DNA from 3 places in the Mesobacillus sp. genome. Region 1 is predicted to be linked to each of the others. Evidence: predicted binding sites of a transcription regulator. Region 1 holds the regulator's gene; each other region holds the start of a gene.
What was found. Region 1 encodes LexA, which represses DNA repair genes until DNA is damaged. Its sites were predicted from a motif close to CGAACATATGTTCG; they were not measured.
Positions count from the first base shown of each region.

Region 2: the regulator LexA is predicted to act here: its motif matches at 3,636-3,649, upstream of uvrB (excinuclease ABC subunit UvrB).
Region 3: the regulator LexA is predicted to act here: its motif matches at 2,833-2,846, upstream of AC3EBE_RS15125 (YhjD family protein).

Region 1 covers NZ_JBYNSB010000041.1:23,421-28,561, forward strand. The annotation lists gene AC3EBE_RS16400 (DUF896 domain-containing protein) at 402-635, opposite strand; gene AC3EBE_RS16405 (YneB family resolvase-like protein) at 718-1,386, opposite strand; gene yneA (cell division suppressor protein YneA) at 1,413-1,730, opposite strand; gene lexA (transcriptional repressor LexA) at 1,884-2,507, shown strand; gene AC3EBE_RS16420 (hypothetical protein) at 2,669-2,887, shown strand; gene AC3EBE_RS16425 (ATP-dependent DNA helicase) at 2,953-4,881, opposite strand.
Region 2 covers NZ_JBYNSB010000023.1:167,070-172,210, forward strand. The annotation lists gene AC3EBE_RS08895 (S8 family serine peptidase) at 1-519, shown strand, start outside; gene AC3EBE_RS08900 (HAD family hydrolase) at 595-1,281, shown strand; gene AC3EBE_RS08905 (GNAT family N-acetyltransferase) at 1,268-1,675, shown strand; gene AC3EBE_RS08910 (EAL and HDOD domain-containing protein) at 1,824-3,068, shown strand; gene AC3EBE_RS08915 (CsbA family protein) at 3,223-3,462, shown strand; gene uvrB (excinuclease ABC subunit UvrB) at 3,803-5,141, shown strand, end outside.
Region 3 covers NZ_JBYNSB010000037.1:69,875-75,015, reverse strand. The annotation lists gene AC3EBE_RS15135 (LCP family protein) at 1-356, opposite strand, end outside; gene AC3EBE_RS15130 (S9 family peptidase) at 639-2,627, opposite strand; gene AC3EBE_RS15125 (YhjD family protein) at 2,874-3,260, shown strand; gene AC3EBE_RS15120 (competence protein ComK) at 3,296-3,871, opposite strand; gene AC3EBE_RS15115 (IDEAL domain-containing protein) at 4,062-4,298, shown strand; gene AC3EBE_RS15110 (M48 family metallopeptidase) at 4,478-5,141, opposite strand, start outside.

The sequences.
Region 1 (5,141 bases):
CGAAACTTAAAAACAAAGGCTTTTTTCTATACTTTGTTGCTATTCTATATACTTTCGAAAGAAATTCCCCATTTTCCAAAAAGGGTTTTACAGAAGAGTTTGTAATAAAATGCTGTTGATTTCCGTTCCAGGCGCTTCGCTTTCCTCTGGAAAATTATGAAAAAGCCCAACTACCGGCTTTTTCAAGGGCAAATATTTCTTGGGGTGTGCGGTTAGCCTCCTCGTCGCTGCGCTCCTGCGGTGTCTCACCTGTCCGCTGTATCCCGAAGGAGTCTGCGCGTCTTCCACTACAATCATTAGGATCTTATTTCAACATCGGTGGAAGGCAATAATCATTGCGAAAACAGCCAAAACAAAAAAGGAATACAGTAAATGTATTCCGTAAATGGACATTTGGAAAATTAATGAAGCTTAGATTTATTTTGCAGATCTTTAAGTTTGCCAGGTGTAACATCATTACCCGCAGGGTCTACAATCGTTACCCCTTTTAAGGTGTTAAGCATGGAAGAACGGAAAGACTGCAGATATTCAGCGCGAAGCTTCGTTTGTTCCTTGGCTTCTTCTTCACTTAACTTAGAGGCTTTAGCCTTTCGTGCCAGTTCATTGATTCTGGCAATTTTATCACTTGATAGCATTGCAAAGCTCCTTTGTTTAAAAGTAACGTCAACAGACATGTTACTAGAATCCTCCGTTTTTGACAAGAAGACTGACCTCAAATTATTTATTGTGCAATTGTGCTTCCTCTTCCTGTGACTCGATATATTCCAGATATCTTCTATTAACAGTGGCCTTGGAAACGTTAAAGCCGAAACCCCTCAGAGTCGCGGCGATCTCAGCAAAAGTCAGCCCATTATTTCGTAGTTTCACAATTTCTTCGATGGGCATATCCTTTCTTTCCCGGCCGGAATTTTCGCCCTGTTTTTTTAAATTTCTCTGCGGCCTGTATCCATGCTCAATGGCCCGTTTCATTCCACGCTTGATTTTTATATTGTGGATTTTCCTCTGGTACTCTTCAACCATACTGACAATTTGCAAAACCATCGAGTCTGATTCTGAAAGCTGGAGTTCACCATGATGAGAAATACTATAAAGTTTTATCTCTTCTTTCAAAATACAGTGCAGTAATGCCACTTTCGCGTTTCCCCTGCCAAGCCGTGTTTCATCCTGGATGAGCAGCGCACGAATACTTTTATCCTTGATCAGCTCTAGCAGCTCCAGTATTCCTTCCCTCTCGAGATCATATCCGCTCGCCTGCTCTTTAATGACCCTAACAACCTCGAATCCATAACTGCCTGCCAGTTTAAGCAGCTCCTCCTCCTGCCTTGCGAGCGAGGATTCCTGTGTTTCCTTGGTGGTACTCACACGGCAGTAGATTATTGCTTTCATTTTTTCACCTATTTTCAAATTGCTAATTATCTTTCCGCGCCGGCAATCTGTGTTGGTTCCCCTTGCTCAGCGGCAACTGGGATCATGATTTCGTCACCCGGATGAATGACTTCCCCATTTATTCCGTTTTCCTTTTCAACCCAGCTTACGAATTGCCTTTCTGAGAGATTATGTTCGTCTTTAAAGGTTTGGGCAATTTCCCATAGTGATTGCCCTTCTTCTATAGTAACAGTTATGTATTGATCATCGGAAATCATTGAATGGACTTTCACAGTGAGTGAAAAAATCAGTCCTGCTGCAATTAAAATAATAGCATATGAATTGTTTGCCCATAGTTTTTTCATATCCAGCACCTCTTACGAATGTTTGTTCGATTATCTGTCTTTTATTATAAAGCGAACATTTGTTTTGTGTCAACTAAAAATTCGAACTTATGTTTGTATCTGTAATTTATGCATGGTATAATAAGGACAAGAAATGATATGAGGTGCGTGAATATGACAAAGTTATCAAAACGGCAGCAAGACATATTTGAGTTCATCAAAGGTGAGGTCAAGAAAAAGGGTTATCCGCCATCCGTTCGTGAAATCGGCGAAGCTGTTGGACTTGCCTCCAGTTCCACTGTTCATGGACATTTAGCCAGGCTTGAAAGCAAGGGATTGATCCGCCGGGATCCGACCAAGCCGCGTGCAATTGAAATCCTTGAGATTGAAGAGGACAGCCGGATCCCAAAATATAAAGTTGTTAACGTCCCTGTCGTTGGTAAGGTAACTGCCGGTATGCCGATAACCGCAATTGAAAATGTAGAGGAGTACTTCCCTCTTCCGGACCGCCTGGTTCCGCATGATGAGCAGGTATTCATGCTTGAAATCATGGGGGACAGCATGATTGAAGCGGGTATCCTTGATGGGGATTATGTCATTGTAAAACAGCAGAAGACTGCGAATAATGGTGATATTGTAGTTGCCATGACAGAAGAAGATGAAGCAACTGTGAAACGCTTCTTCAAAGAGAAGGACTATTTCAGGCTTCAGCCGGAAAACTCCTCCATGGATCCGATCATCCTTCGCAATGTATCTATACTCGGCAAAGTAATCGGTGTTTACAGACATATGCATTAAAAAAGCAAGCGGGCTGCCGCTTGCTTTTTTTCATTCTATTAAACTGGGACTATGAGAATAGCACATTTTATCAAAAAATAGGTTTTAGCCTTAACTCCTTGTCCTCTGCTTCATAAGATAAAGTGTAATATGAAAAGCCACCAGGGAAGGAGTTGAACAGAATGGGCTACAACCGTAACAACAATGATGTCGCAGATATTTTTTATCCTAATCGCGACAGAAACCAGGTGAGAGCGACAATTGACTTCGATGACCTTTGCCGCGCAGTACGCCGCTGTATTATCGAAGATTTGGCAGGAGCTCAAGATGATAACAGGGATGATGATCGTGATCGTGATCGCGACCGCCGCCGCCACAGAAGATGCGGATGCGGCTTCTAAGCCATCCTTAATCTCCGTCTTTGACAAAACATCCCGAACGGCCAGTGCCGTTCGGGATGTTTTCTTTATTCCCAATCTATTTTTTTAACTGGGAGTATGTTTTCAATCTGATTAAAGTACTTCGCCTTTTGGCTGTCTGTAAGCCAAATATGGACGGTACCATAGTCCTGGCTTGTCCTGATTAACCGGCCGATTCCCTGCCTTAATCTTAATAACATATAAGGAAGATCGACGTCTGTTTCAGGGTTTTCAGCATGCTTTCTTTTTGCCATAAATACCGGATCATGCGGAGGGAATGGCAAGGAAGACACTATAACCTGAGTAAGTGATTCCCCGGGTACATCTAAACCTTCCCATAAACTAAAGGAACATAAAACGGCTGAGTGTACTGTCTGGAATTCTTTTACTGTCTCGCTTATTTCCCTGTCACCTTCAAATAAAACCGCAAATGGCCATTGCTTTGTTTCAGCCCACCCCTTGAACCGCTCCATTTCCTGTTGAGAAGAAAACAGCACGAGTGAGCTGCCGCCTTTGGTCATTAAATCCTTCCCAATTTGCTCCCATTTCTCATATTCTGATGATTGAATATGTGCAGCCATCTGCATTTGTTCTTCATAATCGAATGGGGAATCGACGGTAAAGGAATTGAACTTTTCAATACCGAGGCTCTTTGCAATATAACCAAAGTCACCTGCCTGTGATAAAGTCGCAGATGAAAATATAAATGGTATGTTTTGAGAGAATACTTCCTTCTTCAGGATATCCTCAACCAGGCGAGGCATGATGACTAATGAGGTCTGGACCTCATTCTCCTCCAGCCAGAATATGCCTTCATCATTTTTCAGAAAGATCCCAAGTCCATATGAAAAAAACTCCAGGTATTCTTCCATTATTTTTAAATGATAATCGTCTATCACAAACAGCTCGGCATCGAAGACGAGCTGATCCATCAGTTCACTGACCTTCTTTTCCAGCAGTTCAGCAGTCTTCCTGATTGTTGGCAAGAATGGGACTTCTTTTCGATTCGAGCCCTCCACCGCAGCAGAATGCTCAACTAGCAAGTCAAACCAGGAATCATGGAGCTCCAAAATATCCTCGATTAAATACAGTGACTCTTCCCGTACATCCTGATGCATATATCCAGTCAGAACATTTGTAAGGGTTTGAGAGTTAAATCTATATGTCAGGCCCTTTTGCGCAGCAAACTCCAGCAAGTGGCCCTCATCGAATATAACTGTGCTCGCTTCCGGGAGAAGCGGCATCTGTCCTTCCCTCTTACGGGATTCCTTTGTCCACACATGTTCCATATAAAAGTCATGGGAACAGATAATCAAATCACCCGCATGGCGGTAGTGATCACGGTTCAATGTCTGTCCGCACCGGTGGCGCCATTCACAGGTAGAGCACTGCTGGAGCGGATCCCATGCCATCATAGTCCATTTTTCATTCGACACCCATGGATATTCCTTCCGGTCACCATATCGGCTAAACGCATTCATGGATATTCCTTCATCGAAAATAAAATCAGGGAGCTGGTCGTGAACATCCAGGATTTCCTTTTCTGTGGTTGTATTTGAAAGGTTGTCCAGCTTTTTGACGCAAACATAATTTTCGCGCGCTTTTGCCAGTCGCACATCCACCTTTAGGCCAAGAGCCTTCTCCAGCTTTTCTATGTCCCCTCCTTCTTTTACCAGCTGTTCAATGAGCGTCTCATCAGAACATGAGATAATTGCCGGCTTTCTCATATATCGGGCGTAGAGAATCGCATAAATCAAATAAACAAAGGTTTTCCCGGTTCCTACCCCTGCTTCTGCAAAAATAGTCCCCTTATTTTTAAATGCCTGTTCCACCTGGAAGGCCATATAAATTTGTTCATCTCGAAGCTCATAGCCTTTTTCAGGCAGGATTTCATAAAAAACATCACCTATATAATCACCTAATAAGTCAAAAAATGTATCGTCCTTAGTGATGGTAAACGGAAGTGTATTTGTCAATGCTTTCTCTCCTCAAAAATGCTCTAATTCTTTCACAAAAAGCCAGCTTTTATCATAACAGAAAATCCAAGTTAAAGTGATACAGATGCACACTTATCTTATTAAAAATTTTAGATTCCCTTATTGGAATTTACTGTTAAAATAAACATAGACAGTTACACTAGGGGAAATGTGAAAAAAAGTTAGTGTATTTTTTTCTTGAATTCTATGTTTCTTATCCATTCCTTCAATCTCTATCAATACTTGGATAATGAGAAACT
Region 2 (5,141 bases), on a different contig from region 1:
CTCGCAAAATATTTGGTCATGGGTGCTGAAATCAAGCAGTCACTGCCGAAGACTCCAAGCTTTACTGACGTTTCAGCTGCTGACCTTCCTTTTGTCGAAGCAGCAGCGGCCAGGGGCGGAGCCTTCCGCGATCAGCAGCACATCCAGCAGGGTGTCATCCTGCCGAAAGCAGCCGGCAAATTCGCTCCAAAGGATGGAGTCACGCGTGCTGAGCTAGCCTACTCGCTCGTCCAGGCTTTAGGACTGGAAAAAGAAGCAAAGGAATTCACGGGTGACCTGACTGTCCAATATAAAGACCAGAGAATCAAGATTGCCGATGCTTCAGAAGTTCCGGAGAATCTTAAAGGCTACGTCCAGCTGGCATTAGACCTCAACATTCTTAATGCGAAATTTTCAATCACCCAGGGACCATACGATTTAACACCTAAGGTTTCAGCAACCTTCAGTCCATCGGTGAAAAATACCCGCGGCGACTTTGCGGTAGCAATGACACGTTACTATAATGCTTTCCTAAAATAAGGTAAAATGAGAACAGGCCCAGGCGGTCTGTTCTTTTCATGTTCATAGAAAGCCAGAATAATAGGAGTATAACTAATGCAGCAAATAAAAGCCGTATTCTTCGACCTTGATGGTACTCTGCTGGACCGCGATACAAGTTTGAAAAAATTCATTGCGAATCAGTACGATCGTTATCAGCAAGAGTTCAGCCAGATAAATAAACAGCAATTCATCAGCACTTTAATCGAGTACGATTGCCGCGGCTATGTATGGAAGGACAAAGTGTACCGCCAGCTTTTAAAAGAGTTCAGCGTGGCCGATTTGACCTGGGAGGAACTACTCGAGGACTATCTAGTAAACTTTCAAACGTTCTGCACCCCATTCCGAAACGTTCGGAAGGCCCTTGATACGCTTCGGACTAACGGAGTGAGGCTCGGCTTGATATCCAATGGGAAAAAGCAATTCCAAAGGGCAAATCTCCATGCACTGGGAATCGCGCAGCACTTTGATAGCATTTTGATATCAGAAGAAATCGGGATAAGAAAGCCAGATCCAGCCATCTTCGAACTCGGAATGCAGCAGCTTTCCGTTGCGCCGGAAAACAGTGTCTATGTAGGCGACCACCCTGAGAATGATGTCAAAGCCTCCAGGGAAGCAGGAATGATTGGGATTTGGAAGCGTGATCCTTATTGGAAAGCGGCCGAGGCTGATTTTATTATCGAAGATTTGGGAAAGTTAATCGAAATCGTTTTGAAGGGAGCTGCTGAGAATGGGAGATTTTGAGGTGAGGTATCTTTCTCCGTCAGTGGAAGAGTATCTCCAATTGCGCAGGGAAGCCGGCTTGAGCAGCAAATCGGTAGAAGCCGCCACAGTCGGCCTGGGAAACTCGCTTTTTTCAGTGACTATCTTTAACGGATCTACGTTAATTGGAATGGGGAGAATCATCGGCGACGGCGGGGCTTTTTTTCAAATTGTCGACATCGCGGTCAATCCGGGTTACCAGGGAAGGGGTCTCGGCAAGCTGGTGATGAAGGAGCTGATGGCCTATCTCGACGAGCATACATATGAAGGCTCGTATGTCAGCCTGATTGCGGATGAGCCTGCGAACAAGCTATATGAGAAGTTTGGGTTCACTTATACTTATCCTGGATCTTTTGGGATGCAGAAGAGGTACTAAGAATCGGAATTTACTGCTATTTTTACAAAATATAGTAATTATGAATACTACTTGTCATCTATTAAAAATAGTAGTATATTTTTCCCACAACGATATTGTTTAATATTGACAGATTTGGTTTTTCCTAAGGTTTCGGGAGGGATGGATTATGGATATTTATGTTGCCAGGCAGCCGATTTTCGATATAAATGAGAGAACAGTAGCATATGAATTACTCTACAGAAGCAGTGCGGTCAATAATTATCAGCATACGAATGGCGATCAGGCGACGACTGATGTCATTGTTAATAGTTTCTTAAACATTGGAATCAATGCATTGTCTTATGGAAAGCCGTGCTTTATTAATTTTACAGAGAAGCTGCTGAAGCTTGGTGTGCCGTCCCATTTCAATCCATTATCCATCGTTGTAGAAATCCTTGAAACAGTGGAAATTAATGAAGAAATCCTGGCGATTTGCAAGGAATTGCAGGAACTTGGCTATACGATTGCGCTTGACGATTTCTTTGTATCCGAATGGAATGACCTTACAGTTCAATTGCTCGATTATGTGAAACTGATTAAAATTGATTTCCGGACCACTACCCGCAGGGACAGGCAGGAAATCATCAGGTTTATTAAAGGCCGGGATATCAAGTTCCTGGCGGAAAAAGTGGAAACGATTTCAGAATATGAAGAAGCAAAGGAAGACGGTTTCGAATATTTCCAGGGCTTTTATTTCAGCAAGCCTGTCATCCTGAATAGCTATGACATCCCGTCATACTATCATTCATACCTGCAAATAATAAATGAGATTGAGAGTCCTGATCCCGACATAGAGAAAATCAAGGATGTAATCGAGAAAGACCTGTCTCTTTCCTATAAACTGCTAAGACTGATCAATAACCCGGTTTTCAGGCCACGAAATGAAGTCTCATCAATAAAACAAGCGATTGTCCTATTAGGCCTGAATGAAATCAAAAAATGGATTTATGTGTTAATGATACGGGGAGTTGACCAGGGCAGGGCAGATGGCTCAAAGGAAAAAGAAATCATCGAGCTGTCGCTCAAGCGCGGCAAGCTGGGCGAGCTCATCGGCAGGAAGGTGGGCAGGGAAGTGCTTGCGTCGAAATATTTCCTGCTCGGAATGTTTTCGCTGATGGATTCCTTGCTGCACCTCCCAATGGAGAGTTTATTAGAGGACTTGCCTTTAAGCAATGAGCTGAAAGCAGCCCTCTCCGGTGAAAAAAACGATGAATACGCCATGCTGCAATTTTTAAAAGAGATCGAACATGCCTTTCATGAAGGCGGAGAATTAGAATTCAATCCAACCGCGATGCAGCAGGAAGAACTTTTCCGTCTTTACGGAGAGGCAAGTGACTGGGCAACGAAGGTCTTGACGGAAGTGGCTGTATAAAGGTGAGCATGCAAGGGGAACGGTCCTATTGCATGCTTTTTTGCATAACAAAGAAGATTCTTGTAACTCGACAGTAAAAAAGCTATATTCATACATATAGATATTTATGCCGTGTGCTTACGAAGAGCTTTTACAAATAAACGAGGTGTTAACAGTGCTGAAATACTTATCCGCACTTTTCCTTCCAGGATTCATGGTCGTTTTCCTGACCAGGGTTGCCTATAACCATGTCCTTGCGCTCGTGTTGATTGTAGCGCTGATCGCTGCGTCTGTGTATAAAGGGTATACTGATTCATTTTTGCTGATTGTGGTTGACGCTTTTTCACTTACTGTGGGTTTCTTTTTTGCCAATAGAATGATGAACAAAAATCGGAAGCCGAAGGGAGAAAGTTAATCTCTCATACTGGAGTAAGATAAATAAGAGTTTACCTATAGTTCATGCCTGTCGAATCCTGTTCGGCAGGTTTTTTTATACCGCAGAAGTGCCGGAGCGGATTCAATCAAACATTTGATTAACGAAGCTTCGACTGGCTTCTGCACCATTCGCTGCCAGGAAAAATTTAAATTCGAATGTTTGTTCGCTTTTTGTTGGTTTGTTTTGCATGCTTTGTGGTAGAATGAGGATATGACTTTTTGACAACTGTGAAAGACTTATATAGATGAAAGCTTTTTTTCGTGTCCGGAAAAAACACGAAAAGGGCGAAGCTGAAATAAATTTTACAGGAGGCTTTTCTGTGAAGGACCAATTTGAATTAGTCTCAAAATATTCCCCTCAGGGAGACCAGCCTGCGGCGATTGCAGAGCTGGTAAAAGGCGTTCGCGAAAACAAGAAGCACCAGACGCTTCTCGGGGCTACAGGAACGGGCAAGACGTTTACGATTTCCAATGTGATCAAGGAAATCAACAAACCGACGCTGGTCATCGCCCATAACAAAACACTGGCTGGACAGCTTTACAGTGAGTTCAAGGAGTTTTTCCCGAACAATGCTGTCGAGTATTTTGTCAGCTACTACGATTATTATCAGCCTGAGGCCTATGTGCCGCAGACGGATACCTTCATCGAGAAGGATGCGAGCATCAATGATGAAATCGATAAGCTGCGCCACTCGGCGACATCTTCCCTGTTTGAGCGCAAGGATGTCATCATCATCGCCAGTGTATCCTGCATCTATGGCCTCGGTAATCCAGACGAATACCGGGACATGGTTGTTTCCTTGAGGACAGGAATGGAGATCGAGCGCAATAAATTATTGCACCGTCTCGTCGATGTGCAGTATGAGCGGAATGATATCGACTTCAAGCGCGGTACTTTCCGAGTCCGCGGCGATGTCGTGGAAATCTTCCCGGTATCCCGTGATGAACATTGCATGAGGATCGAATTTTTTGGTGACGAAATCGACCGCATCCGCGAGGTGGATGCGCTGACCGGCGAGATTATCGGCGAACGCGACCATGTCGCGATTTTCCCGGCATCCCACTTCGTTACCCGCGAAGAAAAAATGCGGATTGCGATCGAGAATATTGAAAAAGAGCTGGAAGAGCGCCTTGAAGTGCTCCGTGCTGAGGAAAAGCTCCTGGAAGCCCAGAGGCTTGAGCAGCGCACAAGATATGACCTGGAAATGATGCGTGAAATGGGCTTCTGTTCTGGTATCGAGAACTATTCGCGCCATTTGACGTTAAGGCCTGCAGGAGCAACTCCTTATACGCTCCTCGACTATTTCCCGGATGACTTTTTGATTGTTGTCGATGAGTCGCATGTTACATTGCCGCAAATAAGGGGAATGTTTAATGGTGACCAGGCTCGTAAGCAGGTGCTTGTCGATCACGGTTTCCGTCTGCCATCGGCGATGGACAACCGCCCGCTGACGTTCGCAGAATTTGAAGAGCATGTCAGCCAGGCGATTTTTGTCTCGGCTACTCCTGGCCCATATGAATTGGAGCATACTCCTGAAATGGTCCAGCAGATCATCCGTCCGACCGGTCTGCTTGACCCGACTATTGATGTAAGGCCGATCGAAGGACAGATCGATGACCTGATCGGCGAAATCCAGGACCGTGTCAAACGCAATGAAC
Region 3 (5,141 bases), on a different contig from region 1:
TCACCGTATTCAGGTATGCTTACATACGTATCCCTCATAATCGAAGTCAGCTTGTAGGATCCTGTATCAGGATTATAGCTTGCAATCATGATTGTATCGGCACGGGCCTTTTCCTTCGCTCTTGCATCGCTTCCGAGGAGGAGAATATTCGTAGCGCCATTCTTGTCACGTTTCCCGTGGAATTCATATTCTTGTTTGTTCTGGTCTATATCCTTCGCTGAATCATTAACTCCTGCTCTATATTGAAAATAAGAATAAATTGCTAATGCTCCGATCAGAAGGAACAGCAGCAAAAAGACACCTGACCATCTAATGCGCTTCTTCTTTTTCTTACGCTGGGTTCTTTCATATCTCATGACAAAATTCCTTCCAAAAATGATTTTAATAGTTCCCTTTACTTTTATTATCGTGCTGCAAGAGGTTCAATTAAGCAATGGGATTTTTATAATTCATGATTCCTCCTACTATATTGACTTGTTTTTTTCTATTTTAGTTACTGCTTCATATTATTTTCCTTCTTTTCCTATTACCTTAAACTTCTCTGGCCTAAATTTCAAAAATAAATCCCGCATTGAGTAATCAATACGGGATCAAAGAAACGTTTTTCAATTTTAAAACCTGGCTTGCCTGCTGCCGTTTTATTTCAGATATTCATTAAACCACTCAACGATATATGCGAGGCGATCCAGCCTGAGGTTTGGCTTGCCGCTTCTGGAAAGCTCATGGTTTGATTCCGGGAAGCGGATGAACTTAGTTGTCTTCCCCTGGCGCTTTAAGGCGATGAAGAGCTGTTCTGCCTGCTCGATTGGACAGCGGTAATCCTTTTCACTGTGAAGGATCAATAATGGAGTATTTATTTTATCCGCATAGGCCAGAGGTGAGTGCTTCCATAAAGTATCGATGTCGCTAAGGTCAGCTTTGATTTGCCACTCAGTGAAATAATAGCCAATATCGCTTACGCCGTAAAAGCTGATCCAGTTAGAGATGGAACGCTGGGTCACAGCTGCTTTGAACCTGTCTGTATGCCCTACAATCCAGTTTGTCATGAAGCCGCCATAGCTGCCGCCGGTTACCCCCAATCTTTCGCTATCGATAAAATCATAGTTTTCAAGAGCATAATCGACTGCGTCCATCACGTCCTGATAATCTCTGCCACCGTAATCACCACGTACAGCATTGACGAATTCCTGTCCATAGCCATGGCTGCCGCGCGGATTAATGTAAAGCACGCCATAGCCCTCAGACGCCAGCACCTGGAACTCATTGAAGTATGAATTCGCGTACAGAGCATGGGGACCGCCATGAATCTCAAGAATGAGCGGGTATTTCTTCCCTTCCTCATAACCTGCAGGTTTCATGATCCAGCCATGCAGAGGCGTTCCATCCCCTGCTGCAAATGAAATTGGTTCAGGCTCGGACAAGGCAATCTGGCCGAGGAACTTTTCATTAACAGAAGTAAGCTGCTTCATTTCTCCTGTTGTCACTTCTAGTTGGAATAATTCCCCCGGTAGCACAGGCTTGCTGACCGCAGCAACGATTCTTTGATTTTTGCGATCCAGTGAATAACCGTACACATGCTGCTGATCAAGCAAGGCTGGATAAATTTCACCTGCCATATTGCCGAAGTAGATCACCGTGTTTCCCTGGTCGCTCGCCAGGAAATAAAAGCTTTCGCTGTCATCGCCCCAAATGAAGCCCGGACTATGTGCTCCCTGCTGGAAATCAGCCGCAACGGCATCGCCAACGAGGATGTCCATATTCTCAGTGATGCAGCTGACATGGCCTGTGGCTAGTTCCTGGACCCAAAGCTGGGACAGCGTAGCATTTTCATATTGTCTTTCATGTCCCAAATAGCCAATGTATCTTCCATCCGGAGAAATGGCAGCACTTCCGTAATAGCCTTTTTCATTGGTTAGTTTTGCAGTTTTGCCTGATTCAAGCTCAAGCAGGAACAAATCGCTCTTGAATGAGAAATCACGCTCCGGACTTTCGTCAGCAGCCAGGACAATCGATGTTCCATCCGGTGTCCAGCACTGTACATGGTAATCGGCATCACGCTTTGTAACCAGTTTTGTGCTGCCATCCTCTAAATGAACAAGGACTGTTTGCTTGTACTTGCCATCCCAGAATCCCGCAGCATCCGATTTATACTTCATTTCTTCAGCCACGAAAGGCTCAAGCTTCTTTTCTTCTTTTTTATCTTCTTCCTTTTCGAGCAATTCCTCGTCAGGCTTCAGAAATACAGAGCAAGCCAGCTTTTTGCTGTCCGGAGACCAAACGGGGCCGCTCACACCATTTTTAAGGCTGGTCGCCTGCCTTGCCTCTCCGCCTGAAGCATCCAGTATATAGATCTGATTCTTTCCGCTCCTGTTAGAAACAAATGCAATTTTGGTACCATCAGGAGACCATCGTGGCGAATGGTTCCGGAATTCACCAAAGGTCCATTGCTTCGCCTCTCCACCTTCAGCAAGATCGATTATGTATAGATTAGAAACATAGTCATTCTTTTTTTCCGCCATTTCAGTCTGGACAAAAACACATTTCATGCCATCCGGCGAGATTTGCGGGTCTGTTACAGACTTTAACTCATATAAATCATCTGCTTTGAGAAATCTTTTTTCTCCCATTTGAGAGCCACCCTTTCATAAATAAAGATTGTCTATCTATCTTTATTTCGATAACAGAAATAATTTTCCTCCTTCTTAAAAAAATTCTTTTTTCCTTCAGATGAAATAGGCCGGGATTTTTCAGTGACGTTTGGAAAATATGATACTAAGCAGAAAAAATTTTTTACCTACTTGAATTCATGCTGAAAATCCATTACGATTATAACGAACAAACGTTCTACTTTTAGTCAAAAGGAGCCAACAAAAATGACAAGGATTCCAGAACATGACCGCGATATCATGGAGCAGGCCATTTATTTGCCGATGGTCCTGGTCGTGCTGAATCGGGATCTTTCTGTCGTTGAAAACAGTCCCTTCAAATTAAAAAAGCCTTATTTGGAGCTTATCGAAGAAACAATGAAGGCCGTCCAGAAAGAACTCGCAAAAGTTAAAAGCTATCTGAAGAAAAACAGCCTGAAGGTTGAGGAAGTCAAACGTGATGATGCGTTTACGATGTATCTCTTCATTTATCAAGGCTACGAAGAACACCACAACTATTTCAATCCCCGCATCCGGAACAAGGTCCAGGAATTGATGGTGCATTACCTGTTCAAACGATTCAAACAGGCTGAAGCCCCCATTGAGAAGAATTAAGGGATCCGTCCCTCAGGCTCGGATCCCCTTAAAATTTATTCGTGGCGTTTTATAAAGGACTCGCTTACCATTCCGGCATTAGCGTATCCATTCTGCTGACCATGCAATAGATATAGAGCCTTTCGTTCTGTGTCTTTCATCCGCTGCATGAATTTCGTGCGGAGAAGTGATGTTCTCAGCAGCTGATTTTCAAAAGAGTGATGAGAGACTGGCAGAATAATGGATTTTTTATTCCTGAAGATGACCTGGGTGCTATGGGAATCCACCTTTTTATGAATGAGGACATGTTCCTGTGCAACCCAAATACAATCCGGGTTTGAAGGTGAACTTGTAGGCATGAAGTAGATGGAGCTTATGGGGTCAATAATGATGGGGACCTTATGGGTAATCCCTGTCAGCTGAGTAGTTCCTTCTTTCCGTCCTTCATAGCTGGAACCAAAATATTTACAGCTTTTCTTGATAATATCAATCGGCCTGAAAGGTGATAAATACTCGTCCTCCAATTCGATCACCTTTGAATAAGTCCTGCTTCCGTACTCTTCAGGAAGGATGATCATTGTAAAAGGATTTATTTCATACTCTTCAATTAAATTCTTTTGGCTCACATTCATTCCTTCATCTCCTAAAATACCATATACCCTATCTTATCATAATTATTATTATTTTCTTTGATTGTGGAAAAATTTCTTAATTTTGCCACAAATAATATATCGGAAAAAATTTTCTAAAAATTATAAAAATTTAGTTGATTATCTTTTCTATCCTCCATATAATATAAAAAAGGTCTAAGAGGTGAGGTCAGTGAAAGAAAAGTCGTATTCTGAAATCATGAAGGCCAGCGTAATGAAACGCATAAAAGCCAAGGAATCTTTTGTTCTGGACCTGTACGTTGACATGCTGATTTCTGAAATCCAGCTCAATACGAAAAAAGAAAAATTGCTGTCGAAAATTGATAAAGCAATAGATGATCGCGATCAGGTTTTATTTTTAACCCTGACAGAAGAATTGAAGGATCTTAATAAACAATTTGGAACTTAGATGATTGAAATCCCCCATATCGGGGGTTTTTTATTATTTTAAGATATTGCTTCTGGCGTGTCAGACACTGCTTAAAACGGGCCATAAGGAATGCGTTCCTCTTTCCCATCCAGCCTGCATTAATCACATCTCTAATTCCATACGTCAAAAAAGCCCCCGAATATCGGAGGCTCATACGTTTAATTTCCCTGTTCATTCCGCTTTTGCAGCTCATATTCTTCAAGCCTTGAAATCCGCTCCAGCATCGTCGGATGGCCATATCTGAATATTTTCACCAAGAGCGGCGGATTCACCTGGCTGAGCCCTGCCCTTGTCAGCTCCTGAAAGGATGAAATGGCAGCATCCGCATTGTCCGTCATTTCGATCGCGTACTTATCTGCGCGAGTCTCCTGATAGCGGGAGACAAGGTTTGAGACCGGACTAGCGGCGAACATGATCATTGACAGGAACATGAGGAATAACGGCAGTGACCTCAAATCACCTGGATCGCTGATTTTAAATTCCCGCCCCCAGCGGGAAATAGCCCACTTCATCAGCCTCGAGACAAGATACAATCCAATAAGCGGCAGCAGCAGATATCCAGCTATTCCGAAATAAATATGTTTCTCAACATAGTGCGCCATTTCATGTGCCATGATGAACAAAATCTGGTCATCATTAAGCCTGTTGAGGGTGGTATCCCACAGGACAATGCGGGAATTAGAGCCGATGCCGGTAACATAGGCATTAAGGGCATTTGTTTTCTCCGCCATATTCACCTCGAAAACATGCTTTGCAGGAATATTCGCCTCGCCTGCAAGATCAAGGATTTTCGTTTCCAATTCCTTGTTCTTAAGCGGATAA